2 regions of the Paenibacillus sp. 22594 genome follow, and region 1 is predicted to be linked to the other one. Evidence: a T-box and tRNA genes for the amino acid it is inferred to sense, from the RefSeq annotation. Region 1 holds a T-box; the other holds one or more tRNA genes.

The links. The T-box of region 1 lies ahead of ACTJKB_RS17860 (arginine--tRNA ligase). A T-box ahead of a tRNA ligase gene usually reads a tRNA of that ligase, here a tRNA-Arg.
Region 2: it has a tRNA-Arg gene. The T-box ahead of ACTJKB_RS17860 (arginine--tRNA ligase) is inferred to sense a tRNA for this amino acid. The anticodon was not compared.

Annotation. Positions count from the first base shown of each region.
Region 1 is NZ_JBQENA010000005.1:119,287-135,349, forward strand. Features, by position in the region: gene ACTJKB_RS17815 (TolB family protein) at 1-1,197, opposite strand, end outside; gene ACTJKB_RS17820 (hypothetical protein) at 1,356-1,799, opposite strand; gene ACTJKB_RS17825 (ABC transporter ATP-binding protein) at 2,017-2,748, shown strand; gene ACTJKB_RS17830 (ABC transporter permease) at 2,745-3,782, shown strand; gene ACTJKB_RS17835 (TetR/AcrR family transcriptional regulator) at 3,840-4,538, shown strand; gene ACTJKB_RS17840 (cadherin-like beta sandwich domain-containing protein) at 4,645-8,667, shown strand; gene ACTJKB_RS17845 (DEAD/DEAH box helicase) at 8,923-12,288, shown strand; gene ACTJKB_RS17850 (hypothetical protein) at 12,396-12,755, opposite strand; gene ACTJKB_RS17855 (hypothetical protein) at 12,956-13,270, shown strand; T-box leader at 13,523-13,743, shown strand; gene ACTJKB_RS17860 (arginine--tRNA ligase) at 13,817-15,679, shown strand.
Region 2 is NZ_JBQENA010000007.1:385,474-401,536, forward strand. Features, by position in the region: gene eno (phosphopyruvate hydratase) at 1-1,011, opposite strand, end outside; gene gpmI (2,3-bisphosphoglycerate-independent phosphoglycerate mutase) at 1,060-2,604, opposite strand; gene tpiA (triose-phosphate isomerase) at 2,607-3,362, opposite strand; gene ACTJKB_RS22715 (phosphoglycerate kinase) at 3,396-4,577, opposite strand; gene gap (type I glyceraldehyde-3-phosphate dehydrogenase) at 4,690-5,700, opposite strand; gene ACTJKB_RS22725 (sugar-binding transcriptional regulator) at 5,817-6,869, opposite strand; tRNA gene ACTJKB_RS22730 (tRNA-Arg) at 7,201-7,275, shown strand; gene clpP (ATP-dependent Clp endopeptidase proteolytic subunit ClpP) at 7,470-8,066, shown strand; gene ACTJKB_RS22740 (GDSL-type esterase/lipase family protein) at 8,145-8,783, opposite strand; gene ACTJKB_RS22745 (PdaC/SigV domain-containing protein) at 8,915-10,015, opposite strand; gene ACTJKB_RS22750 (SIMPL domain-containing protein) at 10,302-11,060, opposite strand; gene ACTJKB_RS22755 (HPr family phosphocarrier protein) at 11,287-11,556, opposite strand; gene whiA (DNA-binding protein WhiA) at 11,654-12,583, opposite strand; gene ACTJKB_RS22765 (gluconeogenesis factor YvcK family protein) at 12,619-13,554, opposite strand; gene rapZ (RNase adapter RapZ) at 13,611-14,510, opposite strand; gene ACTJKB_RS22775 (ROK family glucokinase) at 14,557-15,507, opposite strand; gene ACTJKB_RS22780 (DUF438 domain-containing protein) at 15,711-16,063, opposite strand, start outside.

The DNA.
Region 1 (16,063 bases):
CCATGAAGGTTCAACGTCAAGAGCGATGTTCGTAATGGTACCGTCCACTGCGATGGATTTCAGGGTGTTGGCTGCATTGCCATCCGGATCTGCACTCAGGTACACAACTCCGCCATTAGCCAGAATTTCCGGATACAGCTTATTGTCCAGCGCTGTAGTGAGAGCTACAGGCTTCGCATCTTTAGTAGCGAGGTCCAGCTTATACAGCTGCTCTCCGGCTTTGCTGAAATCTACAGTAAGCGAATCTTCCGTACTGTCAGCATCATTTTTGGCAACCCCGGTTACGTTAACAATGTAGACAACACTCTTGGCATCAGCAGACAGACGCAGCTCCGATTTATTCTCCACTTTATCTTCAAGCAGTGCTTTGACGGCACCGGTCTCTACGGAGATTTGAGCGATCTTCTCTTGCTTGTCGCCCTGGATGAAGTAGATGGTCTTGCCGTCTTGCGACCAGACCAGATCCGTCTTCACGCTGGTATCCGTCCCCAGTGCTGAGATGGCTCCGCTGGCGAGGTTGATCAGCTTCAGCTGGCCTGTCTCATCGGTGAACGCGCCCCAGTTCTGATCTGCGGAAACTGCGAAATCCAGTGCGCTTTCATTGGAAGAGAAAACCTCGTAGTCGCCAGGGTATGTGCGGAATTTGAACAGCTGAGCTGTTTCGGAATCGCTTTTGTTCGCAATAATGCTTCCATTGGCACTCCAGTGCAGCGTATCAAACTGGCCTTCTGGACGGGCAAAGCTCAGAATCGTCTGACCTTCAGCCTGCAGCTCTCCGCCTAGTGAAGTAACCAGCTTAGTCAGCTCTACATACGTTTTACCGTTATAATGGACAGGTGCAACGGTGAATTGCTGTGCCGCACCATCTACTTGATAGCTTTTTGCACCTGCTTTAATGATTACATTATGTAATCCCTTGCTGTCGTTCAGTTCAAAACCGCTGCTGCCTAAGATCAGCTTGGCGCCAAGCTCTCCTGCCACTTGACTTAGCGAGTACAGCTTGTAGCCATTGCTGTCAATAGTGCTAAGGGTCACTGGCGTTCCGTTCACAGTCCAGGTGGTGCTGCCTTCCTTGACTGCTGTGGTCTTAACGGCGGCAGCATTAGCACTGCTGCTTGTTGCCAAAATACTTCCCGCTCCTCCAGTTACGAGAAGTGCTGAAGCCAAAGCCGCGCTGAACCATTTACTATTTCTCAATTAGACTCACCCTTTTCCTATAGGTAACTGCTAATGTTATTTTCATCCACGAGTGTCAATTCTGTTCGAGAGGAATGTTATGGAAATATTAACTGCACAAATAAGACCGCACCTGAGTAATCAAGGTCGGCCTTAAGGTAAATTTTAGGTTAAATTCGTTAATTCTCAATCCAAGTTACGATAATTTCGGTACTGCCGGGATTCGAAGCCGAGCTGGTGCCAATAATAGAATAGGAATAAGCATCAGGAACCTTGCCACTAATAATCATGTTATTCCTGTCCACAATCTGTGTCCCGCGCTTCAGCGCTTTGTCATTTACATACTTTTGATAGGTGCTGCCTAGTTCATCCATACTTTCCCGGGTTTCATAGATCAGCATGGAGGATTTTTTTCCGTGGGCCGCCTCACCCTCAGTAAAAGTAATACCCGCACCGGCTGGAATCGGCAAATCCCTGGGAAGATACTGCGGCTTGTCCACTCCTTCTTGCTCCAAAGTGCGAAAATGCCCTCCGCCCGCCTCACTTCCGGGATTGCTGCATGCACCAAGTCCTGCCGCGGCCACCAATATCAGCAAGCCCAGCATAACCTTTCCGTAGGTCATCTCCCAACCCCTCCAATATGGAATGTATATCATTAGAATATTCACTGATACCCATAATTACCCTGAACTTCCACAGATTAAAACCCTTTTTGGTTAAAATTTAAAAAAATCTTTCCGTTAGAGATTCACTGCCGAAAAAGAAATTTACATCTGAAACGGATTGTTATAGAATAATGAGTGAGTACTCACTCATAAATTTGGAATCGAGGAGATTGACATGAACCAAGTAAATCCTGTGATTACTGTAACCCATGTCCGCCGCGCATTTGGCAGCAGAGAGGTGCTGAAGGATATTTCACTCCAGGTGGAGCAGGCCGAAACCTTTGGTATTCTTGGCCCTTCCGGCTCAGGAAAAACCACTCTCGTGAAGCTGCTGACCGGCATCGATGAAGTTACCTCAGGAGAGGTGAAGGTGCTGGGTACCCATGTGCCCAAGCTCTCGCTGCTGCAGCAAATCGGCTATATGGCACAGTCGGACGCACTCTACACAGAGCTTAGCGCCAAAGAAAATCTGGAATTCTTTGCCTCCCTTTATGGACTTAAAGGCGGAAACCGTACCCGGCGGATCGCCGATGTGATGGAAATTGTAAACCTGCAGGAGCATTTGCGAAAACGCGTGGATCAATATTCCGGCGGAATGAAACGGCGCCTGTCGCTGGCTATCGCCCTGTTGCATGAACCGCCGCTGCTCATTCTTGACGAGCCTACCGTGGGCATTGATCCGGTACTGCGAAAGTCCATATGGAAAGAGCTGCGGGCGCTGAACGGAAAAGGCACCACCATTGTGCTGACTACCCACGTGATGGACGAGGCGGAAAAATGTGACCGGCTCGCGATGATCCGGGACGGACAGCTGCTGGCTGTGGATTCTCCGGAAGGTCTGCTGCAATCTGCAGGCGCAGCTTCAATGGAAGACGCTTTTCTATATTATGGAGGTGCCCGGCGATGAGAGTACGCGCAATTACCCTGCGAATCCTGCAGCAATTCATTCATGATAAAAGAACAATGGCGCTCATGTTCATTGCCCCGCTTCTCGTGCTCAGCCTGATGAGTCTGGTGTTCAATGGAAATGCCTATGAGCCGAAAATCGGCGTCTCCGGCGAAGCGATCCCTTTCACCAGCGCGCTCGAAGCGCAGAACGCCACGGTTGTTGCATACAAATCAGCAGACCTCGGCAAAGCCGACCTTCAGAAAAGTGAGCTGGATGCCCTGATTACGCTAAGCGGAACGACACCCGAGGTTATTCTTGAGGGCAGCAATCCGACTGCAAACCGAGCGGTGCTTATGGCTTTGACTGCAGCAATGCAGAATCTTCACCCGGCAGATGCCGGACAAGGCCGGCTGCAGCCGCAGATCAGCTATCTGTACGGCGCTGAGGATATGAAGACCATTGACCGCTTTGGTCCGATTATGATCGGTGTATTTATCTTTTTCTTCGTCTTCCTGATTGCCGGTGTATCCTTCCTGCGGGAGCGGACTACCGGAACCCTGGAGCGTCTGCTCTCCACCCCGCTGAAGCGCTGGGAGATCGTGCTTGGCTATGTCTGCGGATTCGGTATCTTCACCGTGTTCCAGGCGCTGCTGATCTCCTGGTTCTCTATCCAGGTGCTCGGTATTATGATGGCGGGAAGCTTCGGTTATGTGCTGTTGCTGACCCTCCTGCTCTCCATGTCGGCGCTGACCCTGGGCACGCTGCTCTCGGCATATGCCGCCAATGAGCTGCAGATGATCCAGTTCATTCCGCTGATTATTGTTCCGCAGATTTTTCTGAGTGGTCTGTTCCCGCTGGATACCCTTCCCCTATGGCTGCAGCGCGTCGGACTGGCAACACCGATCTATTATGGCTCGGAAGCGCTGACGAATATCATGATCCGCGGCAAAGGCTGGAACGCCATCGACCTTGATGTCTATGCGCTGATTGGCTTCTCCCTACTGTTCATGCTCCTTAATGTGCTGGCTCTGCGTAAACACCGTAAAATGTAAACTTCAAATTTCCTGTGGTAGACTATATTGAAGGAAAAGTTTTGGGAGGACAACCGCATGGAAAAGAAAAAAGCGGCAGAGCAGCAAGATCAGGAAGAATGGATCGAGGAGCTGCTGGCCATCAGTGAAGAACAAAAGATGACACCCAAGCAGCTAGCCATTCTGCAGGCGGGAATTGAGATTTTTTCCGAAAAGGGCTACGCTGCTGCCGCCACCAGTGAAATTGCCCAAAGAGCGGGAGTGGCAGAAGGTACCATATTCCGCTACTACAAAACCAAAAAAGAGCTGCTGCTGTCTATTGTAAGCCCGGCGATGGCCAAGATGATCGCGCCTTTCGTATTGCGCAATTTCGGCGGAGTGCTGGATGTCCCTTTTGAGAGCTATGAAGCGTTCCTGCGGGCCTTTATGGTGAACCGCCTGGAGTTCGCCCGCAAAAACTTTAAGATCCTGAGAATATTCGTACAGGAAATCCCCTTCCAGCCGGCTCTTCGGGAACAGTTCATTGAAAATGTTATGAACAATATAATGGAGCGGGTAACGAATATCACCGATCATTTCAAAGAAAAGGGCGAGGTGGCAGATGTCCCCACCCCTTCAATTATACGTTTCACCATCTCCTCCATAATCGGGTATCTGCTGGCACGCCTGCTGCTGATGCCGGACAAAGACTGGGATGATGAAGCTGAGATCAACCTGACTATTGAGTTTATGCTGCATGGAATCGGCGGTCCGGCATTACGGCGTGAGAATCACTAATAATGAACAGAAAATTTTGTTAAAATCCCGATTTCATCAAATATCCGTATGATATAATGATAAAAATCATAGCAATTATCATTTTTATACATACGGAGGGTTATTAATGAGAATCGTAAGATATTTGGCCACCTGTCTGGCTGTGTCCATGCTGGCTATTGTTCTGCCATGGGTTGCTAAGGCAGATGTATCGAATTCCGATGCTACTCTGAGCTACTATTATCAGGGGGGAGGTGAGCTTTCGCCTGCCTTCTCCCCTGAGATCACGGAATACACAGTACATATGCGCAGTTCGGAAATAGGATATTACGCCGCAGCCATTCCGGCCCATTCAGGAGCAACTCTGGCATATTCAATGAATGGAGGCTCCTGGACACCCATTGGCTCTTACGTCTCGACAGGCTATCTGGCAACCAATCGGGGAAACAATATCTTCCAGTACAAAGTGACTTCATCCGATAGCTCAACTGCTAAAATTTATACCGTCCAGGTCTATTATCCGCAGACGGATGATGCAAATCTTCGAAGCTTAAGCGTAAGCGCAGGCCACATATCTCCTGCCTTCAACCCCTCAACTACCAGTTACACCTTAAACGTTCCCTATTCGGAGAGTAATCTCGGGGTTACTGCTGAAGCGGATGATCCGGCCGCTGCTGTAAGTATTGGCGGTGACAGTGCCCAAGGCGGTGTTTCTTCTTCTGTCCCGCTTAATGTGGGAAGCAATATGGTGTATGTCGAGGTCAACTCACAGGATAGTTCGAACACCAATACCTATGCTCTTACCGTCACCCGCGGATTGCCCTCAACCAATACCAACTTGAGTGCCTTGTCCGTCCAAGGTCTCAGCTTGACCCCTTCTTTCCAGTCCGCTGTGACAAGCTATACGTTACCGGATGTTGATTATGACACCGGCATTACTGTAATCCCCACCACTTCAGATTCCACAGCAACCGTAGGCATTCAAAACAGCCAAAGCGGCTATGACCCTATAATCAGCGGCTCCCAAAGCGCTCCTCTGGCGTTAGGCCCTGGAGATCATACGATTGTAATTAAGGTAACCGCCCAGGACGGAATCACTGAGAAGCTCTACCGCCTGAATGTTCACCGAAAAAGCAACAATGCGCTCCTGTCTCAGCTCTCAGTCTCGCCGGGGAGCCTGAGTGAGAGCTTTTCCAGCCTTGTAAATGCTTATACACTGGCTGATGTCCGCTCCGGCAGCCTGACGGTAACGCCAACCCTGTCGGACGCCGCTGGCCAGATCCAGATCAGTGTTAATGGCGGGAGTTATAGGGCAGTAACGGATGGGCAGGGTGCAGCCGTCCCTCTGACCGTCGGTACCAACACCATCCGCATCAAAGTGTCTGCTGAAGACACCAGCTATTCCAACATATACAGTCTCACAGTGAGAAGAGTACAGGACAGCACACTTACTCCTGCATCGGGAAGCTTTGATCAATATGCCTTCAATACCTCAGCAGGCCATTACCGGGATGTTCAGGCAGAGCTGACCCTGAACGGAAATCTGCTGACCGGTTTGAAGCTGGGGGGAGCTGTAGTAGATACCACCGCCTATACAGTGTCCGGGAGCACTTTGACTTTCCATAAAGAGTACCTGTCCACCCTGTCGATAGGGGAGCATGTATTTGAACTTGTCATGGATACGGGAAGCCATCCATTATTCACGTTGGCGGTGAAGGATACGACACCGCCGGTACTGGCCGCGCCGGCCGCCGGGGATGCGGCGGTCACGCTGTCTTGGATCCCGGTCAGCGGCGCGACCGGATACAAGGTCTTCGCCAGCACGGTTCCGGGAACCTACGGAACCGCACTGGCGACCCTGGGCGCGGCTGCCGACAGCTATTCGGCAGCCGGCCTCGCGAACGGGACGACGTATTATTTCGTCGTCAAGGCCGTCAACGGCGGCGGAGACAGCGCAGCCTCCGCCGAGGTCAGCGCCACGCCGCAGGTTCCTGCGCCGGGTGCGCCGGTTGTGCAAGCGGTGACCGCAGGTGACGGTCAGGTGCGGCTGGTATGGACTACGGTCAGCGGAGCTACCGGATATAAAGTCTATACCCGCGTGGCCTCCGGCGAGTACGGAGCCGCTGCCGGAACGGTGGCTAGTAGCGTCTACAGCTTCGATGCCACAGGCCTCGCCAACGGGACGACGTATTATTTCATCGTCAAGGCCGTCAACGGCGGCGGGGATAGCCCGGCTTCCGCTGAAGTCAGCGCTACGCCGCAGGTCCCTGCGCCTGGTGCACCAGTGCTGGAGACCCCCGTTCCCGGCAACGGCATGATTAACCTGCACTGGGAACCGGCAGCCGGTGCCTCGGGATATACCATCTACCAAAGTTCGGTACCTGGAAAGTACGAACAACCCTCTGGTACAGTCACCGGTTCGGTCTATAGTTATGATGCTGCGGGGCTGACCAATGGAACCCCCTATTATTTTACCGTCAAGGCTGCCAATCCTGGCGGCGACAGCGCACCATCCAATGAAGTCAGCGCCACACCGAGAACGATTCCTGCGGCACCAGTCGTACTCAACGCCACTGCGGGAGACGGCCAGGTGACTATAGCTTTTGCTCCTCCTGCGGACAACGGTGGCAGCGCCATTACCTCCTACGAGATTACAGCTTCACCAGGCGGCAGCGTTGCAACGGGCGCTGTCAGTCCGATTACCATAACCGGATTAGTGAACGGAACGGCCTATACGTTTACCGTCACAGCTATAAACGGAGCAGGGAAGAGTCCCGGGTCTGCCTCTTCTAATCCTGTAACGCCAATAGCTCCAACCAGTGGAGGCGGAGATCCTGTAGAACCCGCAACACCCGTGACGCCGAGTGTACCGTCATCAACAGCCGTGGCGGTACCGAGCGTATTAATGTTTGTGAACGGCAAACCTGTAGATCTGGGGGCTATATCCATTGTCCGGGACAATAACAGGCAGCACTCCACCCTCATTCTGGAACAAGGAAAGCTCGAAGGAATACTCGGTGCACAGCCGTCTGGCGCCGAGATCTCCATAGAATTTAGAAATCATTCGGAAGTACAGACCGTAGAGCTTAACGGACAGCTGCTTCAATATTTGCAGCAGAATCAGGCAGCTTTGTCTGTTCACAACGGCAAAGCAACCTATATTATTCCCTTACAGCATATCAGCTGGGATACGATAGCAGGTCAGCTCGGAGCGAACGTATCCGCAGCAGAAGTACGCATTCAAATTGAGATTGCGGCTCTTGACCCAAGCCTGGACAGCACAGCCCGCGCTGCCGCTGCCGAACATAGCTTCACGTTCCTAGCCGAGCCTCTCGACTTCTCGGTAAAGCTCATTCACGGCAGCCAAACCACCGGCCTGTCCGGCTTCAGCACTTATGTGAAACGGAGCTTCTCTCTTCCAGCCGGTACAATTATAAGCAACGCTACCGGCATTGTGATTGAAACAAACGGAACTGTGCGCCATGTTCCCACCCGGTTTGTGCAGCAGGAGGGGGGTTATGCTGCAGTCATCAGCAGTCTCACCAATAGCACCTATGCTGTTGTCTCCCATCCGGTGGAATTCAGGGATATGTCCAGACACTGGGCAGAAACTGCCGTCAATGACCTGGGGGCAAGAATGGTTATAGACGGCAGCGGGAACGGATACTTCCTTCCTACCCGTGAGATTACCCGCGCCGAGTTCGCCACAATTCTGGTTCGTGGACTCGGACTTAACACGGCTCACGGCTCTACTCCTTTCACGGACGTGAGCAGCTCCGACTGGTACAGCAGCGCAGTGCAAACCGCCTACCGCTACCAGTTGGTCAGCGGATTCGAAAATGGTACCTTCCGGCCCGATGATTTCATCACCCGCGAGCAGGCGATGACCATGATTGCACAGGCAATGCATCTCACAGGGCTTTCAGCGAAACTCTCAAGCAGCAGCACAGCTGAACTTCTTGGAAGTTTCACCGATACGGGTGAAGCTTCTGCGTGGGCGCTGGACAGTATTGCCGCCAGCCTGCAGGCAGGTCTGATCACAGGCCGCAGCGGAACTGAGCTTGCTCCACAATCTTATGTTACAAGAGCCGAAGTAGCCGTAATGTTGCAAAGACTCCTCCAGAAATCCGGGCTCATCCAATCGAATTAAGCACATCGCCCGTGACCCACGGCCATCCTCTACCTGCAGATCTGCAGGTAGAGGATGGCTTTTTCTAAATATAAGGATTTATATGTTTCACGCTATAAATCATCCTTATATTTCTCGCTGAAACGGATTCCGTCCCTTAAAAAGGACGGCGAAGCCGTTTCCACTTGATTCCTGCTTTGAAGGCGTACGCATGTTCTGCTAATATGGAAGCTATAGCAATTCAGGAATTAAGGATATGAAGGAAGTGATCATGCGGTGAGTTTTTATGTGCCGGAACGGGTAATCAGGCTGCTGTGCGGCAAGGCAGCTTTTGAACGGGGCTCAGAGGATTATGAAGGTGGAAAGGTCCGGCTGGCCGCCGTAGAGGATAATGAGGGACTGGAATATTCGAAATATCAGGCTACTGTCTACGGACTGGAGCCTTACGATATCATGCTTACCATAGACAGCGACGGAGATGTGAACGGCAAATGCTCCTGTCCCGCGTATTCCCACGGTGGACCGTTTTGCAAGCATATTGCCGCAGTTCTGGTATCTATCCTCTATACCGAGGAAGACGTGGACGGACAATCATCTGGAATGGAGCCGGATGAAGACCGCAGCAATCATGAAGTATATACAGGAAAGACAGGCGTGCTGTTCCCGCGTCATTTGGACAGAAATTCATCAAACTTAGCTGATGCATCAAATGACCGGCATCTTGTAAGCAGCATGCTGGGGTTGTTCGGGAACAGCCGCCAACGCCCGAGCGGCGCTGGAACCTATGTAGATGTTAGAATCCCGCTGGAGATGGAATTTATCTGCAAACCCTTTTCCTATAACTTTGGCAACCGCATGCTCGGCCTTGAACTGAAGGTGGGTCCCAAACGCCTCTACATTGTCCAGAAAATAAGACCGTTTCTGGAACGCGTTCACCGCGGCGAACCCTTTGAATTCTCCAAGCATTTCATCTATGACCCTGCCCTGCACAGCTTCAAGAAGGAAGACAATGCCGTGCTGCTGAAGCTGATCGAGATTCTTCTGAATGAACGGATCTATCAGGGCAATGCCGCGCCTTATTCCTCTTATTCAGGAAGTATGGGCGGAGAGCGGGTGCTGGCCATTCCGCCTTTTTTCTGGGAGTCACTTCTGCCTGTTCTAGGGGCATCCTCTTCTGTTCATTGGCAGGCTGGCGACACGGTCACCGCAGGCATTCCCATTGAAATCGGGCTTCCCAAGCTTAGTTTTCAGTTCGATGAGGCTGAAGAAACAGGCTACCGGCTGGATATTAAGGGACTGGCACAACTTACAGTCATGGAGGATTACGGGCTTGTACTGTCTGAAAGCAAGCTGCTGAAGCTGCCGGTGCAGGAATGCATACGTCTCTCTGAGCTGAAGAAAATGCTGGCCGAGTCCAGAACCAACGGAATCGTTATCGCTCCGGGGCAGATGGAGACTTTTATGGACAAGGTGATTCCCGGCCTCAAAAAGCTGGGACAGGTTCATATCGCTGCTGCCATTGCGGACCGGGTTGTACAGACGCAGCTGCAAGCCAGACTCTATCTGGACCGGGTGCGGGACCGGCTGCTGGCAGGGCTTGAATTTCAGTACGGAACGATTGTTGTCAATCCGCTGGAGGAGCAGGTGCGAGACCGCGGCGATGAAGTTATCCTCATGCGGGATAGTGAAACCGAGCAGCGGATTCTGGAGCTGATGGCCCATGAGTCTTTTGCCCGGACGGACAGCGGCTATATTATGAACGACGAGGAAGGGGAATATGACTTCCTGTACCATACGATTCCATTGCTGGAGCCCTTGCTGCAGGTGTATGCGACTACTGCTGTCAAGTTGAGGATGCCTACCGGTACGTGCGTCCCTAAGGCCAGTTTGACCTGGAATGAAAAAACTGACTGGCTTGATTTCAAATTCGCTATGGACGGCATTCCCGAGTCAGATATCGTATTGGTATTGAAGTCCTTGCAGGAGAAGCGCAAGTATTACCGCCTGCCCGACGGGGCGCTGCTGCCGCTTGAAACCGCCGAGTTCCAGGAAATTATCGCACTCATTAACGAGCTCGGGATGGGGACTGCCGATATCCCTGGTGCAGAATTCTCTCTGCCTTTAATCCAGGGCCTTCATTTGGATGCCGATACTGGCAAAGGAGGTACCGATGCTATCCGCATTGGGCGCTCCTTCCGCCGTCTTCTGGCGAACATGCACAGTCCGGAGAATCTTGACTTTCCGCTCCCGGAGACACTAGCTCCGGTGCTGCGGGATTACCAGCAGTATGGCTTCCAGTGGCTGAAGACGCTGGCTCACTACCGTTTTGGAGGCATCCTGGCCGACGATATGGGGCTGGGCAAAACGCTGCAAAGCATCGCTTTCCTGCTCTCAGAGCTGGAAGATATCCGCAAGAACGGGTTGCCTGCGCTTATCGTTGCACCTGCCTCGCTGCTCTACAACTGGCAGAACGAACTGAAGCGCTTTGCTCCGCAGATCCAAGTGGCTATCGCCGACGGGAACCTGACCGAACGGAGCCGGACGCTGCGGAATGCGGCAGGCTGTGATGTTTTGATTACCTCCTATCCGCTTCTGCGCCGTGATGTCGAACTATACGTTAAGCGGTCTTTCCATACACTCATTCTGGATGAAGCGCAGGTCATTAAGAACCATGCCACCCAGACTGCACAGGCAGTAAAAGCATTACAGGCGCGCTACCGCTTCGCCCTTACCGGAACCCCGGTTGAAAATGCGCTGGAGGATCTCTGGTCGATCTACGGCGTCGTGTTTCCCGGACTGTTCCCGGGCAAAAAAGCCTTTCACGATTTGCCCCGGGAGACTGTCGCCAGGCGGATCCGCCCGTTTCTGCTGCGCCGCCTGAAAAGTGATGTACTTAAAGAGCTGCCGGAAAAGATCGAGTCCCTTCAGGCCTCCGAGTTGCTGCCGGAACAGAAAAAGCTGTATGTTGCCTATCTCGCCAGGCTGCGGAAGGAAGCGCTCAAGCATCTGGAGAGCGATGAGTTCGGCAATGGGTTCGGCAATGGGCGAATCAAGGTGCTTGCCGGACTTACCCGTCTGCGCCAGCTGTGCTGCCACCCTGCACTTTTTGTGGATGGCTATACGGGAGGATCGGGCAAATTCGAGCAGCTGCTGGAGATTATCGAGGAATGCCGCAGCTCTGGCAAGCGTATGTTGATTTTCTCACAATTCACCGAGATGCTTGGGATGATCAGCCGTGAGCTGGGCTTACAGGGAATTTCACATTTCTATCTGGACGGCCATACTCCTGCTTCAAAGAGGGTTGAACTGTGTGGACTTTTTAATGAAGGAGAAAGGGACCTGTTCCTCATCTCGCTCAAAGCCGGGGGGACGGGCCTGAATCTGACCGGAGCAGACACCGTCATTCTCTATGATCTGTGGTGGAATCCCGCCGTCGAACAGCAGGCCGCAGACCGGGCACACCGGATCGGACAAAAGAAAGTAGTGCAGGTGATCCGGCTGATTGCTCTAGGCACGGTAGAAGATAAAATGTACGAGCTGCAGCAGAAGAAGAAAAATCTGATCGATGAAGTCATCGAGCCGGGGCAGGAAGCCTTATCTTCCCTAACAGAGCAGGATATCCGCGAGATTCTGATGATCTGATCGACAGCAGGAAATAGTCATCATTTCCAAATAACAAAACAGGGACCTTCTCATTTAGGCCGGAAGGTCCCTGTTCTACGGCACTCCAATTCTAATTTGATTTCATATTATGCATCCTGACTTGTTTTCTCGTGTTCCACGACCCGGTGTGCTCCGACCAGCTGACCAGACGATTGTTTGCCCCACACGGATATTCCAACAGCCTCCACATCTCCAGAACCGGTTGTAAACACAAACTCGAAGGCATCCAAATCAGCAAAATAATTTCTCGTCACGACTTCATCGGGTCCGATATTAATCGTTTCATTTACATACAACGTTCTTGTAGTGTCAAGCACATACCCTTGAATGGTTACAGTGACAGCACCCACTGTATTTCGGCATACCATTTTCACCGTCACCAGCTGTGTGGGTCTAACCCCCAGAACCGCATTGTTCTCCAAGGGCCCCGTTGATAAAATGGCCATCTTGTCCCATTCCTCCTTTCTTTTATTCACCATTCAGCCTATGAAGCTAAGACTCTTGCAGTGTTTGATCTTAGTCACACAATATATTCATATTCGAGCAAGCTGCTAACCGTGTGGACAGAAGACAGGCTCCATTCACCGATATCAGCGCAAGAGCATAGAGTGTAGAAATAGATTGTTTTATGGAAGAAGGGAGTTCTATGCCCCCTCCTGGAAAGGGGAAAAAGACCGGTGCCAACAAACAACCGGCTAATCCCAACAAGCAAATTCCAAAAGGATTGGAATATACAGTGGCTGTACTGCTCCTGACCGGCAAACTGCGGGTTGATTCTATCCAGATGTATACCGATGCTTCCCTATTCGTCAGTTTGGTGGGAAAGTATAAATCCTTGGGCGATTTAAGCTCCGGCAATTCTAACAATGTAGATAAGCTGGTCAGTTTTCTGGATGATAACAGCAGCTTGACCTTGAACGAAATCATGACCGCCCTGAAGAAGAAAACTGATAACTCCTGAAGCCCGGAAAAATGACAAAAAGGAGGCGCGTTGACGGATGGACAGCTTTGACGGAGAGGAATTTTCCGGCGGTATTCTGCTTATAATCGTAATTGCTCTGCTGATTTACGGCTCGACAGACATTAAGAATCTGACCGGCGCACCTGCTGCAGATTGATCGGTTATTCTCCAGCGTCCTGATGCCTGGTTTGGCCTCACCACAAAATGGCTATTGCTTTCTTCCAAAAATTCGCTATACTGATAAAAATCAATCTACATTCGATGAACGGGAAAGTAGTGATCCAGGACCCTAGTCCCCAGCGAGCCGGGAGAGTGTAAGCCGGTACAGATCCTGTCATGAAGCGCACCCGGGAGATGGACTTCTGAACTGGCAGTAGGAAGCCCCGGCTGAAGGCCGTTAACCTGTGAGGTGGCTGAACCCGGTGTTCGGCAACGAGAGTGGTACCGCGAGCGCTTATGCCCTCGTCTCTTTTAGAGACGGGGCTTTTTTGTGTTTGCCGGGACCTGTGAATTGGCAGCTATGTTGTATTTTAAGGAGGGAATCCAATGTTAAGTCAACTGATTAGCAACCATTTGGAACAAAGCGTAAACAAAGTAATCAATAGCCTTGGCGCAGAATCTGCTGAACCGGTAACCGTTGCACTGGAGCAGCCTGCGAACGCCGATTTCGGTGATTATTCAAGCAACATTGCCATGCAATTGGCCAAAAAGCTGCGCAAAGCCCCCATGACCATCGCCGGACTAATCATCGCAGAGCTTCAGCAAATGGGCGTTACCGGAGGATTGTTCGAGCGTATCGAGATCGCTGCTCCGGGATTTATAAATATGTACATCAACTGGCAGGAGTGGGCGGGCCATTCTTTTGAGCTGCCTCCGGGCAGCGGGGAAAAAGTTATTGTCGAGCATACCAGCGTGAACCCGAACAAATCCATGCATATAGGCCATCTGAGAAACTCCTGTATCGGGGATGCACTGGTAAGAATTTTGCGGAAAACAGGGTACAACGTGGAAGTCCACAACTATGTGGATGATCTGGGCAATCAACTGGCGGATACGGTAGTGGGCTTGCTTCATGTGCCGCTGGCAGGAGAGCATGTCCGTTTCGGGGATTACTGCTGGGATATTTATGCCGCCGTCAACAAGAAGTATGCAGAGCAGCCGGAGAGGGTCCATAAACGGACCGACATTCTCCATGAACTGGAGGAAGGCCACGGCAATACGGCCTGGCTCGGCCAACTGGTTGCGGAACGGATCGTAAAAGAGCATGTCGCGGAGATGAACAACTTCGGCATCGGGTACGATCTTCTGGTCTGGGAGAGCAGTATTTTAAAGGGAGGCTTCTGGTCATCTGCCTTCAGTCTGCTAAAAGAGACTGCAGTATTCGTCCAAGAGACAGAGGGTAAACTAGCAGGGTGCTGGATCCTGAAACAACCGGCGGCTGAGGGGACGGAGAACGAGTCGGAGGATCATCAAAAGGACAAGGTGCTGGTGCGTTCTAACGGAATTTTGACCTACACTGCCAAGGATATTGCCTATCATCTCTGGAAGTTCGGATTGCTGGACAAGGATTTCAGCTACAGCGAATTTAACTCGGGACTGTGGACAACCGGTTTGACTGGAGGCCCTATGGCTTTTGGCAAGGCGGACAGAGTGGTCAATGTCATCGACTACCGGCAGGAGTACCCGCAGGCGATGGTGAAGCAGGCGCTTGAGGTACTGGGGTATGCAGAGCAGGCAGAGAAGCTGAATCATGTCAGCTACGGTGTAGTTTCACTCAGTCCGGCTTCCGCCGCTGAGCTTGGCATCGATACTTCAGAGGGCAAAAGCTCCTACGCCATGTCCGGCCGCCAAGGGATTGGCGTCAAGGTGAGCGATCTGGTCCAGCTCATGGAGAGCACCATCGAAGCCACCCGCTCCGACAAAACCGGCCTCTCCAGCCGGCTCATCGCCACCGCCGCAATCCGTTATTACTTACTGCGCTTCAATCTGGGCACGGAGATTGTGTTCGATTTCAAGCAGGCCACAGAGATTTCAGGTAATACCGGGGTCTATCTGATGTACACCTTCGCCCGCGCGGGCCGTGTGCTCAGCAAAGCAGACTCCCCCGCGGAACAGGAAGCAGTCCCCCAATTCCCGGCACAGCTGGAGAAAGCCGAGCTAGCCTTGCTAAGACAGCTCAGCACCTGGGAGGACACCCTTTATACGGCGAGCCGCGAGCTGACGCCTGGTAGTATCTGCAACTATGCTCATACCCTGGCCTCACTGTTCAACAACTTTTATTCCACCTGTCCGATCCTTAAGGGAGAGAAATCCTCCATCCGCTTCCGGATCTGGCTCACCCGGCGCTTTCAGAATACCCTAGGCGAGGTCTTGGACGTACTCGGACTGCCGAAGCCCGACCGGATGTAGCAATTCCACGCTGAACATGAATTAGAGCTACAATATTTTTTGACCCTACCTACTAATATGGGGTTGGATAAGGTTGGGCGATGGTTGGGATGACTTGGACGGAGACTTGGACAAAGGTTGGGATGATGAGTGGATATTTTCGGAGTCCCGGCAAAAACGAGCGAAAAAATTGAAATAGCGGGTAGAACACCCTCTAATCTGGAGTGGGAGGTAATTTTCAGGTAAATAGAGGCAAATCCCCCCTCTATTTTAGGCCATAACCCCTTTCCAATAGACTTCTGGTGATATTAAAGGGATAAATTCCCTTTATTCCAGGTATATTGAGGAATCCACCTGAAATAGCGGGTCTGTTTCCTCCTATTTATAACAGACGTAACGAAATAA
Region 2 (16,063 bases), on a different contig from region 1:
CTTAACCAGGATGGAGTTACCGATACCTTTTTCGATACCTGTTGCCAGACGCTCAGTGTTCGTAACGAACAAGTCGTCACCAACCAATTGGACTTTGTCGCCCAATTTTTCAGTAAGCAATTTCCAGCCATCCCAGTCATCTTCGGACATACCGTCTTCGATTGTGATGATTGGGTACTTCTCAACCCATGAAGCAAGCAGGTCAACATACTCAGCGGAAGTGTAAGATTTACCTTCGCCGGCAAGTGTGTATTTACCGTCTTTGTAGAACTCAGTGGAAGCAACGTCCATACCGAGGAATACGTCAACGCCTGGTTTGTAGCCGGCTTTTTCGATAGCTTCGATGATTGTAGTGATTGCTTCTTCGTTCGAACCAAGGTTCGGTGCGAAGCCGCCTTCGTCGCCTACAGCTGTGTTCAGGCCTTTGGATTGCAATACGGATTTCAGGTTGTGGAAGATTTCTGCGCCTGTGCGAAGAGCTTCTTTGAAGCTTGGAGCACCTACAGGAAGAACCATGAATTCTTGAACGTCGATGTTGTTGTCAGCGTGCTCACCACCATTGATGATGTTCATCATTGGCACTGGAAGAGTTTTAGCGTTGAATCCGCCCAGGTATACGTACAAAGGAATATCCAAAGCTGTTGCTGCAGCGCGGGCTACGGCCATGGATACTGCCAGAATTGCGTTAGCGCCCAGCTTGCCTTTGTTAGGAGTTCCGTCCAAAGTGATCATCAATTTGTCGATGCCCACCTGGTCAAGAGCGTCCATACCGATTACTTCTGGAGCGATAATTTCATTTACGTTCTCAACAGCTTTCAGAACGCCTTTGCCCATGTAACGGGATTTGTCGCCATCACGAAGCTCTACAGCTTCATGAGCGCCAGTGGAGGCGCCGGAAGGAACGATAGCGCGGCCTTTAGCGCCGGATTCCAGATAAACATCAACCTCTACAGTAGGGTTACCGCGGGAGTCAAGGACTTCGCGTGCATATACATCAGAAATAATAGTCATGTAAGTTAATCTCCTTTTAATATAGGTTATAGTCTTGCAAGGTACTGCCTATTTACGGCTGGCAATCATGGACTGTCCGGTCATTTCCGCAGGTTGCGGAAGTCCCATCAGGTCAAGAATAGTCGGTGCCACATCTGCGAGAATACCGGATTCGCGCAGTACAACATTTTCGGTGGTTACAATGAAAGGAACCGGGTTGGTGGTATGTGCCGTGAACGGACGACCATTCTCGTCAAACACCATATCCGCATTACCGTGGTCGGCAATGATGATAGCAACGCCGCCTTTGGCTACGACTGCATCCACAACCTTACCCACACATTCATCCGTTACTTCTACTGCCTTGATGGTTGGTTCCAGCATGCCGGAGTGTCCTACCATGTCAGGGTTCGCAAAGTTCAGGATAATGGCATCTTGTCTGTCCGCTTCGATCTCCGCTACGCAGGCCGCCGCCACTTCGTATGCGCTCATCTCAGGCTGAAGATCATAGGTTGCCACTTTTGGCGAGTTGATCAGGATACGGGTTTCGCCAGGAAGCTCTTCATCGCGTCCACCGCTAAAGAAGAAGGTTACGTGCGGATACTTCTCGGTTTCCGCGATACGCAGTTGCTTCTTGTTCTGCTGTACAAGCACTTCACCCAGCGTATTGTCCAAGTTCTTAGGCGAATACGCCACATAGCCTTGAACCGTTTCGCTAAATGTAGTCAAACATACAAAATGCAGGTTCTGCGGGAACAATGGACCCCGGTCGAAACCGCGGAAATCCGAATTCGTAAATACCTGGGACAACTGAATGGCACGGTCCGGGCGGAAGTTGAGGAACACGACGGAATCGCCGCTCTCAACAGTCGCTGTCGGTTTGCCTTCGCTGTCTACAATTACGCTAGGCTCAACAAATTCATCATACACAGAGTTCTGGTAAGATCCAGTGATCGCCTGCAGGGCATCGGTATATTTCGGGCCTTCGCCATAAACCATAGCGCGGTAAGCCTTCTCTACACGTTCCCAGCGTTTGTCACGGTCCATCGCGAAGTACCGTCCGGATACCGTAGCAATCTTGCCTACCCCTACTTCCTCAATCTTGGCGATCAGCTCCTGAACGAACTTCTGTCCACTATCAGGAGGAACATCGCGGCCATCCATGAAAGCATGGATATACACTTCGTGCATATCTTCTTTCTTGGCCAGATCAAGCATTGCAAACAGGTGTTTGATATGGCTGTGCACCCCTCCGTCGGATACAAGCGCATACAGGTGAAGCTTCTTGCCGGTTGACTTAGCGCTTCTTACAGCAGCAACCAGTGTTTCGTTCTCAAAGAATTCCCCATCTCGGATCGATTTATCGATACGGGTCAGGTCCTGGTATACGATCCGGCCGGCACCGATGTTAAGGTGACCCACTTCGGAGTTCCCCATCTGTCCTTCCGGCAGGCCCACAGCTTCACCGCAAGCGGTAAGCGTAGTGTTCGGATACTGTTTCAGGTAACGGTCATAGTTAGGCTTGTTGGCTTGGGCAACTGCGTTGCCTTCAGTCGTATTACGCAGACCGAAACCATCCATGATGATCAAAGCAACGGGTTTTGGTGCTGACATCCTTACTTCGCCCCCTCAACTAATGAAACGAACGAAGCAGGCTGCAGGCTGGCACCGCCGACGAGCGCGCCGTCGATGTCGCTTTGACTCATGTACTCCGTAACATTCTCAGGCTTCACACTACCGCCGTATTGGATACGCACAACTTCAGCAGTCGCTTCATCGTACAGGTCTTTTACAAGCGTACGGATGTAGGCGATAACTTCATTAGCATCCTGGGAAGTAGACGATTTACCTGTTCCGATAGCCCAGATTGGCTCATAGGCAACAACTACACTTGCAGCCTGCTCCGCGCTAAGGCCGGCAAATGCGCCTTCGGTCTGGACTTTGCAAACGTCTTTTGTCTGATTAGCTTCGCGCTCTTCGAGCTTTTCGCCTACACAAACAATTGGAGTGATGCCGTGGCGGAATGCCGCATGCATCTTCTTGTTCACGATTTCATCCGTTTCACCAAAGTATGCACGACGCTCAGAGTGGCCGATGATCACGTAGTCTACGCCAAGGTCTTTCAGCATTACGCCGCTGATTTCGCCTGTATAGGCTCCGTTGTCTTCAAAGTGCAGGTTCTGTGCGCCAATCTTGATGCTAGTACCTTTGGCTGCTGCAACCAGTGCCGGCAGGTTCGTGAATGGTGCGCAGATTACGGTTTCTACGCCTTCCACTTCTGCTTGGCCTTTGACTTCAGCGAAAAAGCCTTCCGCTTCGGAAACTGTTTTGAACATCTTCCAGTTGCCGGCGATAATAGGTGTTCTGCTCATAGTAATGGATTGCCTCCTTCTACCTTCTACGTCTTACTTGTCGTTCAGTGCTTCTACACCAGGAAGAGCCTTGCCTTCCATGAACTCGAGTGATGCGCCGCCGCCAGTGGAGATGTGGTCCATCTGGTCAGCCAGGTGGAATTTCTCTGCAGCTGCTGCGGAATCACCGCCGCCGATGATAGTATAACCTTCGGTTGTTGCGCAAGCCTGAGCTACAGCCTTGGTTCCTTCAGCAAAGATGTCGATTTCGAACACGCCCATAGGTCCGTTCCATACAACCAGCTTGGAGTTCTTGATCACATCAGCATAGAGTTCGCGAGTCTTAGGACCGATGTCCAGACCCATCCAGCCTGCTGGGATTTCATTGATATCTACTACCTTGGTATTCGCGTCTGCGCCGAACTTGTCAGCTACAACAACGTCTACCGGAAGCAGGAAGTTCTTGCCAAGTTTTTTAGCCTTTTCGATAAATCCGAGCGAAGCTTCGAGCTTCTCGTTATCTACCAGGGATTCACCGATTTCGAAGCCTTGAGCTTTGGTGAAGGTGTAAGAAAGGCCGCCGCCGATCAATACGTTGTCAGCCAGAGTCAGCAGGTTGTCGATAACGTCGATTTTGTCTTTAACTTTAGATCCGCCGATGATGGCAGTGAAAGGACGTTCAGGGTTCGAAAGGGCTTTGCCCAGAACGGACAATTCTTTTTCCATCAAAAGACCGGATACAGCCGGCAGGAAGTGAGCGATACCTTCAGTGGAAGCATGTGCACGGTGAGCCGCGCCGAATGCGTCGTTGACGAACAGATCAGCCAGTTCTGCGAACTGCTTAGCCAATTCAGGATCGTTCTTTTCTTCACCTTTATAGAAACGTACGTTTTCAAGCACAAGCACGTCGCCTTCGTTCAGTTCAGCGATTTGCGCTTTTACTGCTTCGCCAACCGCTTCATCAGCCTTGGCTACCGGTTTGCCGAGAAGCTCGGACAGACGGACAGCAGCGGATGTCAAACGCATGGAATCGACGAATTCACCTTTAGGACGGCCCATATGGCTGGCCAGAATGACCTTTGCACCGTTCTCGATCAGGTATTTAATTGTTGGAAGGGTTTCGCGGATACGGGTATCATCAGTGATTTTACCGTCTTCCACTGGCACGTTGAAATCCACACGCACGAATACGCGTTTGCCTTTTACTTCTACATCACGGACACTTTTTTTGTTCATGATTAACATTTCCTCCACACCCAAAATTGGTTCGTTCACGAATCCATTTAGAAAGAGCGGAAACAAGGAAAGTCTGTTTCCGCTCTATAGTTACGCTTATATGAAATCGATATTATTGAGCCAGTTTAGCGAATTTCTCCAAAGTACGAACGAGTTGTGCAGTGTAGGACATTTCATTGTCATACCAAGCAACAGTTTTAACCAGTTGTTTGTCGCCAACAGTCAGGACCTTAGTCTGTGTAGCATCGAACAGGGAACCGAAAGTCATACCCTTGATGTCGGAAGATACGATTTCATCTTCAGTGTAGCCGTAAGTTTCTGGATCGGAAGCTGCTTTCATTGCTGCGTTGATTTCTTCAACAGTTACACTCTTATCCAGAACAGTAACCAGCTCAGTCAGGGAACCAGTCGCTACAGGCACACGTTGTGCTGCACCGTCAAGTTTGCCTTTCAGTGCTGGGATTACCAGACCGATAGCTTTTGCAGCACCGGTAGTGTTAGGAATGATGTTCTCAGCAGCAGCGCGGGCACGTCTGAAGTCGCCTTTTGCGTGTGGAGCATCAAGAGTATTCTGGTCACCTGTGTAAGCGTGGATAGTAGTCATCAGGCCTTCAACGATTCCGAACTTGTCGTTCAGGACTTTTGCCATTGGAGCAAGGCAGTTCGTTGTGCAAGAAGCGCCGGAGATTACTGTTTCGGAACCGTCAAGGATGTCATCGTTAACGTTGTAAACAACAGTTTTCATGTCGCCTGTAGCTGGAGCGGAGATAACTACTTTCTTAGCTCCACCTTTAAGGTGCTTTTCAGCAGCTTCTTTAGTTGTGAAGAAACCTGTGCATTCCAGAACGATATCAACGCCAAGCTCTCCCCAAGGAAGTTCTTCAGGGTTGCGGTTAGCAAGAACCTTAACATCTTTGCCGTTAACTTTGAAGAAGCCGTCATGCACTTCAACGTCCCCTTGGAATTTACCTTGAGTTGTATCATATTTAAGCAAATGAGCAAGCATCTTAGCGTCAGTCAAGTCATTGATTGCTACCACTTCGATACCTTCTACATTTTGAATACGGCGGAATGCAAGGCGTCCAATACGTCCAAAACCGTTAATACCAACTTTTACACTCATTGAATAGTTCCTCCTAGATTTCGTTTTATTTATTCAAGACAGGCCGTGAGGCTCGTCAAGACAACAATGTTAAGTATAATGCATAAGTCCTTTGCTTGCTCTCCATATTCTGGAAGCTATAGGACTGCCTGGATCTGATTGTCAATTTCTTTGCCAATTTCGACAGCAGCCGCCTCATCTGTAACGAGTATATCCTCCTGCCCGAACCGCAGCATCGCATGGATGGCTTTGGCCTTGCGTTTGCCTCCGGCGATCCCGACAACCACATCCGTGCGGATAATATCCTCAAGGCGGAGCCCCATAGTCAGCATGGTATGAACAACCTGACCTTCTTCATTGAAATAATAGCCGAACGATTCGGCAACCGCCCCTTCTTCCTGAATCTCCGAGACTGTAGTCTCATCCAGCTTGCGGCGGCGGGTCATTTCAATGGCATCCCCAATACCATGCACAATAATTCGTGATCTGCGGATAATTTGCACGATCTCTCCAATATTTGCATCAAGCGCCAGTGACTGGTAAGCATCTTCACTAAGTAAATCAGGCACATGCAGTAGGCGGTAATTCGCTCCTATCCGTTTGGCCATCTTTGAAGCAATGGTGTTGGCCTGGATCTCCATGCTCTCACCCAATCCCCCGCGCGCCGGGACAACCCAAGCGTTCTTATAGGAAAGGGATAACGGAGGTGTGAGCTGATCAGCCATTTCAGCAAGCGTTGAACCCCCCGTAACGGCAATGGTATCATCCGACCGCAGTACACCAAGCAATGCCTTGGCGCCCGCGCGTCCCAGCTCACGCTTCGTGAACGGCGACGTTTCGCAATCACCAGGTACAACAATAACTTTGTTCAGACCATACGTTGTACGAATTTTCTCTTCCAGATCATCCAGGCCAAACAGGCTCTTGGCGATTGGCTCCAGCAGGTCAAGCAGTCTGCGCCCCGCATCGCTTACGCGCATGCCTACGCTCTCGATCTCAATGAGCCCTTGCGATTTCAGAAGATCCGTCTCGGCGCGCAGCACCCGCTCTGTCATATCCAGCGATGCGGCAAGCGTTCTGCGCCCAATAATATCGGACAGCATGATCTGATGTAGAATCGTGTAACGTCTCTTAAGGGTTTCCATGAGATCAGGCAGAAGCTGCTTTTGGATTTCTAATAAATTACGCATGCTTTCACTCCTGCAACTTCGTCTTCCTCTTATTCCCTTGTCCATGGTCTTAAAACGTCCCGGGTTAACTTTTTAAGTCCCACCCATATTCTACCCAAATATTACGCGGAGTGCAAGTCTTCCGAGACTATAATTCTCAACCTCTTTTCATCTTATACATCTGCCGCGTCATGGAAAGTGCTGAAAGTCCTGTGACTCCCGGATAAAAGCCTTGTAAATGAATTTCCCCGAACGCTGGAGGCCGATTATTAGAAGAAGACAAAGATATTTTTACAGCAGTGTGATTAAGCCGTTGCATTTGAACCCTAAATAGATTATAATAATTTTTGTTGCGCCCGTGGTCCAATGGATATGACGTAGGCCTCCGAAGCCTGAGATCCAAGTTCGATTCTTGGCGGGCGCGCCATTAATTTCACTTTTGTACATAATTTAGCAGTCATCACCTATAGTATTTAACCAAAGAGCCGCTTGTTGGCTCTTTTTTTATTAACTAAGTTTGACTTTCTTTGACTTTTTGTTTGAATTTGTTTATCATGTGGTTAATACGGTAACAGTAAAAAATGAACACATTCGAAGAACCAATTCAAGGAGGTTTTCCACGTGAGTTATATTCCTATGGTAGTAGAACAGAGCAACCGCGGTGAGCGCGCTTATGACATCTATTCCCGCCTGCTGAAGGACCGCATCATTTTCCTCGGAACGGAGGTTAATGACGTGGTAGCCAATTCCATCATCGCACAAATGCTCTTCCTGGCTGCCGAAGATCCGGATAAGGATATTCACCTGTATGTGAACAGCCCTGGCGGTTCCATCACAGCCGGAATGGCTATATTTGATACAATGCAATACATTAAGCCGGATGTTTCCACCATTTGTGTGGGCATGGCCGCTTCCATGGGGGCGTTCCTGCTGAACGCCGGTGCCAAGGGCAAGCGCTTCGCGCTGCCAAACAGTGAAATCATGATCCACCAGCCGCTGGGTGGTGCTCAAGGACAGGCTACAGACATCGAAATTCGTGCCCGCCGTATCCTTAAGCTCCGCGACAAGCTGAACCGTATCCTATCTGAACGCACTGGCCAACCGCTGGAGCGCATCGAGAAGGATACCGACCGCGACTACTTCATGACCGCTGCTGAAGCAGCTGAATATGGTATTGTCGATAAGGTTATTGAGAAGACGCTGCCTGCAGGCGTATAATTCACAGCACATGCAAAAGGGCTGCCTGGACCATTATGGTCTAGAGCAGCCCTTTTTTGTATATATAGCAGCAGTTTGTCATCCCAACCGGCTGTAACCCAAAGCGTCTAGCTTCCCGGCGATTACACGGTACCCTCTGCCGTTAGGATGCACATGATCCAGTGACAGCAGTCCACGCTCATTACCTGCGAACTCATGATAGATGGAGGCAAACCCGCATACATTGCTGCTGTAACCCGCAACATAGCCGTTGAACTGGCGTACCCAGTTCGTAGCCTCCGTTAACTGAGGATAAGGATTATAGAGTCCTACCATCCGGATAATATAGGGCCGGCGGCTGCCGTTCTTCAACTGCCAGAGTGAACCCATAATCTCACTGAAGTTTCTTTTGCATTCACGAAGCGCCCGTTCCAGCGCTGGAGACAGGTAGCCTGGACGAAATGACACAGCTTTGGCTGCCTTGATCAGATCGTTTCCTCCAATGGACAAAGTAACGATATCTGCATCCCTGACAGCTTGGCGGAACATGGGGTCACTGCTTAAACGTTGCTCCAATGCAGCCGTAGTCAGACCATTGATACCAAGGTTGACCGCTCTGATTGGTTCGCGGAGCCTTCCCTCTGCCATTCTGCGGTAAACGGGTACGAAGCCATTGCCCGGCAGCGCTCCGAATCCGGTCGTCAAGGAGTCACCAATGGCCGTGTACAGATAACTCATTTCCTTCCCTCCCCGCTTGATAAGCTGGTTTCTCCTTTAGCTTATGAACGGGGGAGGCGTCAGGCAACGGAAAGGTGTCCATACACGGCATTAGCGGAGCGGGCTAATCTCTGTTTTATGAAAGAATGCACTTATTTCATTCCGGCGAACGGGCTGCTTCCATCCGGCAGAAGCTCCTTGAAGGTGAACTCATACTCAGGGAACCCTGAAGCATAAGCGGTGTATTCATAGAGTTGGAAGAATACTACCAATTTCCCGTCTTTCACATAAAAGTTCTTCTCTGTATTCAGGCCGGTGAATCCGCCCTGGTAGCCGCCTTCTGCCTTGATTAGCTTGGATAACTTGGCATTAAGCTCTTTTTTATAGTTCGGGTTGGCCTTCAACAAATCCCCGATTAGGAGGCGCTTGCCGTCCTTCAGAGAGAACGTGAACGCATCACGGTAAGTCATGCCGTGAGCACCGCCAAGATAGCTGTACTGGGTCGTGATTAGACTGAGTATGCCGTCCTGGTTATAAGTGATTACATAGCCCCCGTCGAACTCATACGGCTGGTCGTCCGAGGATTTATTTGCAATTTCCTTCTCCGCTTCGGCTGCAAATTTGATGAGTGTCTGCTTAATTGTGTCGTTGATCGTTTGTTGGGCCTTGGCATTCGCCAGACCGCTAATCTGAGGATAATCCACCTTGATCGGTGCGTCCTTACGTTCCTTGACAATGCTCTCTGTCTTAATGGTGATCGCATTTTGCGGTTTGCTGACGACATTCAATTGGCCTGTAGCCCCATTATAATCCCCTTTATACCCCAGAAAGTCGTTCAGCAGATCAAGCGGAACAAACAGCCGATTGTTGATGTTTTGACCTTGATAATTATTTAAATAAAAATTATTCACCCGGACTGAAATTTCGTAATCGGTGAGAGACAGATTAACCTTTGTTGTTCCTTTACCGATTGTATAGGCCTTTTCTGCCTTATCATAGGTCAGGGACATACCCAGTGAATCGCGTAAAAAGGTCAACGGCACCCACACTTTCCCTTCATGGACCACACCAGTCTGAGGTGTGATCTTCCCGTTTACCTTCAGCACCACTAGCGAATGTTCCGCATTTGCCTGAACCGCAGCTGAAGCAGCCTGACTGGTCCCTGCGGGCAAAAGCCCTCCGCTTAGCAGAATCCCTGCCGCCATAATGCCTGCACCCCATGCTTTTGCTTGTTTCTTCTTGATGTTCTTCATATGATTATCCCCTTCCGCTAGTACGATGATAGATTTGATGAAAATTCCAAAATACCGGAGAGCAGCCTCCTTGCCGCCCTCGTTTCCACTCTTCCCATTATAAAGACATCAGGAGTATCGGTTGTTACAAAGCCCTTTACAATTTCTTAAGCTTCGCCGATCATTTCAGCGCTGCTTATTACATTTCTTTAAACAAAATGAGAGATCTCACAACCATTCCCCGCAAAAAAAGAGGCACTACTCCCTGCTGTAACCAGCAGAAGAAGCGCCTCTTAAGGATAACGGACTATTTCAGCTCATACATTACGCTAAGCTGCGTTGAAACCTTCACTTCTCCCGGTTCAACGGAAGTGCCTCCGGCTGTATCTGCCACTGCTTTGGACATTGTCGCATTTTCCATGTAGATTACTGGGTTGTTGCCGTCATCATTCTGAGTGACTGTAATGACCTGGCCCAGGCTGCGTTTGGCTGCTTTGGCAATAGCTCCAGCTTTTACATCTGCATTGGTCATGGCTTTTTCAATCACCTGCGCTTCAAAGGCTGACGGATCTTCAATGGCAAATTGGGCATTGCCAATATTGTTCGCTCCTGCAGTAGAAGCAGCATCCAGCAGCGCCCCAACCTTGGTCAGATCACGATAGGTTACCTTCAACGTATGCTGGGCAATGTAGCCTTTAATCTGCTGACCATCTTTTTCAGAATAGCTGTAATTCGGTTGTACGCTGAATTGGGTGCTCTGAACGTCTTTATCTGCAATGCCCCAAGTCGTCTTCAGTAGCGCGGTGATCTTGGCGATTTTGGCTCCATTGGTTTTCTGTGCCTCTTCCGCCGTTGCTGCCGAAGTGTTCACCCCGATGGACAGATAGACAACGTCCGGTTTGATGGAAAGTTCTCCTTTGCCAATCACATTGACGATGTTTCTCTGGGCCTCCTCTGCGGCGTAAGCCTTTTCAGGACCTTGGAACACTCCGCTCAAAGCCATACCCCCTATCATCAAACTCCCTGCCAGCATTACCGCTCCGAGCTTTTTGCTCCATGCATTCATGTTTGCCATCCCCTTTCGTTATTTGTAATTGTTGTTGGTACTCTCTAGACGGCGCGGCTTGGCAAAAGTTGCATATCAACCCATTAGGTAAGAAAAAAAGTTAAACAAGACCACCGGAGTACATAGTCGTAGCCTTGTCCTTTCTTCTTCATATCTATACGCAGACATTAAAAAAAGCCCCGGAGGGCTTTTTGTCATACCATTTAAAAGTAAGGCCTTGCAACAATTACTGGTTCTCAAGCTCTTCTTTGCTGACAAGACTTGTCAAAGCGGTTACAGCTTGGTCCGCATCGGCGCCATCCGCGCTGATATAAATCTCCGTGCCGGAACTGATCGCCAGGCTCATAATACCCATGATGCTTTTAGCGTTCACTTTTTTATCGTCTTTTTCCACGAAAATCTCCGACGAGAATTTGTTAGCTTCCTGCACGAACAATGCTGCCGGCCGAGCGTGAAGCCCCGTCTTCAACCGTACAACTACCGGGTGCTTTGTCATGAAACGCTTACCCCCTATTTGAGATCTGCCCAAAAATTTCACATTAATTTTATAATATTATATCATTATAACCGCAACCGCACTAGAAAAAAAATAATCAACTGCCCCGAACCTTATCAGCCAGCTCGTCAATTTTGCGCAAACGGTGATTTACTCCCGATTTACTGACTGTGCCTTTCAGCATTTCGCCAACTTCCTTAAGGTTGATATCCGGGTGTGCCAGTCTGATCTCGGCTACTTCGCGCAGCTTATCCGGTAGGCTTTCCAGCCCCACCTCACGCTGCAGCAGCTTGATATTCTCGATCTGCCGCACCGCTGCGCTTATGGTTTTGTTCAGGTTGGCCGTTTCACAGTTAACGATCCGGTTCACGGAATTGCGCATGTCACGCATAATCCGTACATCCTCGAACTTGAACAGTGCTTGATGTGCGCCGATCAGACTCAGAAACTCGATGATTTTCTCGCCTTCCTTGATGTACAGGATGAAGCCCTTTTTGCGCTCAATACAGCGGGCATTCAGGTGGAATTCACCTGCCAGATCCACCAGCGCCTTGCAGTGCTCCTCGTACATCGAAGCAATCTCCAGATGATAGGAAGATCCTTCTGGGTTATTAACCGATCCTCCCGCCATAAACGCCCCTCTTAGGTATGCGCGTTTGCAGCAGTTTTTGCCGACAATCTCCTGGTCGATTCCATCAGTGAAGATAAAGCCTTCGGAGACGATCCGCAGATCCTTGAGAATTTCCTGAACGCGGTTTGGAATCCGCACGATGTAAACGTTATTCTTCTTCAAACGCATTTTTTTACGCACGAGCAGCTCGATATGGACTTGGTAATATTTCTTAAGTAAAGAATATACCCGCCTTGCAATCGCGGCGTTCTCCGTCGAAATGTCGAGCACTACCTTTTTGCTTGAAAGCTGCACCGAACCGTTCATCCGGATCAGCGCGGACATCTCTGCTTTCTCACAGCAAGGCTGGCTCTCCACCATCGTCAGCTCTTTTTTGGTAAGGGCCGCAAAAGACAAGGGGCTCACCTCTTTCATGTTCCTACAAAATAGACTTATCTGGAAATCCAGTCTTTCACAAGCTGGTAAATATGATGACTAAGCTTATCTGTATCATGCCTCAGATAGGTCTTGAATAATACCAGCTTGTCGGCAATCACTTTGTAGCCGTTACCATCCACTACATCAAGGTCAAGCTGTACGGGCCGGGCACCCTTTTCTGCATACTTTAACTGTACCTGCTCGGGAATCTCGCCATCGTTCACGATCACGTAATCGAACAAATGAAGTCCTACGTGGTCATAGACGGCCTGAAGGTGGTCACTAACCGTGTAGTTGTCTGTTTCCCCGGGTTGGGTCATCACGTTACAGACAAAAATTTTGATCGCATCCGAGGCCACAACAGCCTCCGCCAGCTTAGGCACCAGCAAATTCGGCAGGATACTCGTGTACAGACTGCCTGGACCGCACAGGATGGCGTCGGCATTGCGGATAGCCTCCAGTGCCTCCGGGAGCGGCTCTACATCTGCCGGCTCCAGGGAGACCCGTTTGATGACTCCCCTGGCCTCAGGGATTTTGGACTCACCTGTGATCATAGAGCCATCGGCCATCTCGGCGTGCAGCACTACGGCTTCGCCAGCAGCAGGCAGCACGCGTCCGCGCACGGCGAATAACCGGCTAAGCTCCCGGACCGCAGTTACAAAATCACCGGAAATGTCCGTAAGCGCCGCCAGAATCAAATTCCCGAGGCTATGCCCGGCCAAGCCTTCTCCGCTGCTGAAGCGGTATTTCATGATCTGGGCCATGAGTGGTTCTACATCAGCCATTGCTGTCAGTACATTGCGGATATCGCCAGGGGGTGGCATTTGCAGTTCACTGCGCAGTATGCCAGAGCTTCCCCCGTCATCCGCAACCGTAACGATCGCTGTAATATCAAGCGGCTTTTCCTTCAAACCGCGAAGCATAACAGACAATCCCGTACCTCCACCCATAACGACGATACGTGGACGTTGTCCTTGTTCTTCAGCCACTATTGACCCCTTCTCTCTTAATGCCGGTCACGCTCGGAGTCCCGGTGGCTGACGGCTACCGACTCCGTCTCGCTAACCCCCAGCATCTTGCCCAGGTATTCGGATATTGCCACAGAGCGGTGTTTGCCACCCGTACAGCCAATGCCGATAATAATCTGGGATTTGCCTTCTTTCCGGTATTGCGGAATCAGGAAATGAAGCATATCCAGCAGTTTGGTCAGAAACGTCTGTGTCTCCGGCCATTTCATGACATAATCGTAAACCTCGCTATCCTGACCGGTCTTTGGCCGCAAATGATCCACATAATGAGGATTCGGCAAAAAACGAACATCAAACACAAGGTCTGCGTCAATCGGAATTCCGTATTTGAAGCCAAACGAAGTAATATTAACAGAAAGAGTGCTTTTGCCCAGATGGGAAAAACGCGATACAATCTTCTCCTTCAACTGGACAGGCTTCATGCTGCTGGTGTCAAAACATAAGGTTGCTGAATTCTTCAGCTCCTCCAGCATCTGACGTTCCAAGCGGATGCCATCCAGCGGCATGCCTTGGGGTGCCAGCGGATGATGCCGCCGACTCTCCTTGTAGCGCTGTACCAGTACGGAATCCGTTGCATCCAGGAAGAGAATTTCAAAACCGATCGTAGATTCATCTTTGATATAGGACAGTGATTCCGACAAAGCTGTGAAGAATTCTCTCCCGCGCAAATCGATAACAAGCGCTACTTTGGCGATTTTTCCTTTGGACTGCTCTATCAGCTCAGCGAATTTGGGAATCAGCACCGGCGGCAAATTATCCACACAGAAAAACCCGAGATCTTCCAGGCTCTGTACGGCAATTGTCTTGCCTGCACCTGACATGCCCGTAATAATGATCAGGGTGGCACCACCGGGCGGTGATTGTTCCAGTTCGGTCATCAAAGCGCCCCCTCCCTATACATAGTATATGAATAATTCCATCTGCTTAAGAACGCAGCAAAAGACCTGCAGCGCCAATAATACCCGCATCATTTCCAAGCTCGGCAGGCACGATGGTCACTCCGGTCTGCAGTGGGGCCGGGGCCAGCTTCGCGAACACGCGGCGAACCTCTTCAAACAGAATATCTCCGGCTTTGGAGACACCGCCCCCAACGATGAATACCTCTGGATTAAGCACCGCTGCGACAGCAGCCATGGATTTACCCAGATAGAACGCAGCACGGTTCACAATTCGCAGAGCGACTTCATCTCCGGCCTTGGCTGCATCAAATACTTCTTTGGCGGCAATTTTCTCCACCATGGACAGGGAAGTGCGGTCGCCGCGGCTAACCGCATCGTTTGCCATGCGAATAATACCCGTTGCAGAGGAGACGGTCTCCAAACAACCCATATTACCGCAGCCGCATTGGATAGCTTCCAGATCAGGCACTACGGAAATATGACCAAGCTCGCCCGCAAGGCCGGCAAAACCTTGATACACCTTGCCATTAATAATGATACCGCCGCCGACACCCGTGCCCAGCGTGTAGCAGACACAATTCTCCACACCACGTCCCGCTCCGCTCCATGCCTCACCCAGCGCAGCCACATTGGCATCATTGTCTATTTTGACAGGCTTGTTCAAACGACCCTCCAGAATGGAGCGGATCGGCACATCTCTAAAACCTATGTTAGGCGCAAGGATGATGATTCCTTCACGAATATTCGTAAACCCGGCCAGGCCCGCTCCTACACCGGCAAGCTGATCCCAAGAGTACGGGGATTCCTCCACAATCTGACGCACATACTTTTCGATATTATCGATGACGGCATCGACGCCATCCGCAGTCCCCGTAGGTCCCTCAAAAGTATGCAGCAGGTTCCCCTCGGCATTGCAGATTCCAACCTTAATCGTGGTTCCACCTAAATCCACGCCAACGTAGATACTTTCAGACATGTAACAAGCCACCTTTTTCTATGCTAAAATAGTTAATCCTACGTACCCACTATAATAGAAGGTACCCCTGCGGTCAAGGAAAGGCGACACACCCGGCCATATGAGGGGTCTGGTATAAAAATAGCCTCTTGCCAATGCGGCAAGGGGCGGATGGATCAGCTTAAACGTAAGGTGATGGCCGGTGGGCATTTGATTCTAGACGGCTACTCCGACAAAATCCGTTTCTGTCCCTCCAGTGCGCGGATCGGGGCGATGTTCTGGGTAAATTCAAGGGTGCCCATGTAGTTGCCCGCTTCGTCACGTACTGCGAAATAACGGATGTAGATAAATTTATCCTTTATGGCAATCCAGAAATCCTCCGCGTCTTTGCGGCCCGCCTTGAAATCCTCCAGCAGCTTCTCAACGACATGCACACTTTGCGGCGGGTGACAGTTCTGCACCGTGCGTCCAATGACAGCCTTAGTCCGGGCGAAGATCCGCTCTTTTCCATGCGAGAAGTAACGGACCACATCATTTTCATCAATAAATGTCAGGTCGACAGGCAAATGATTCAGCA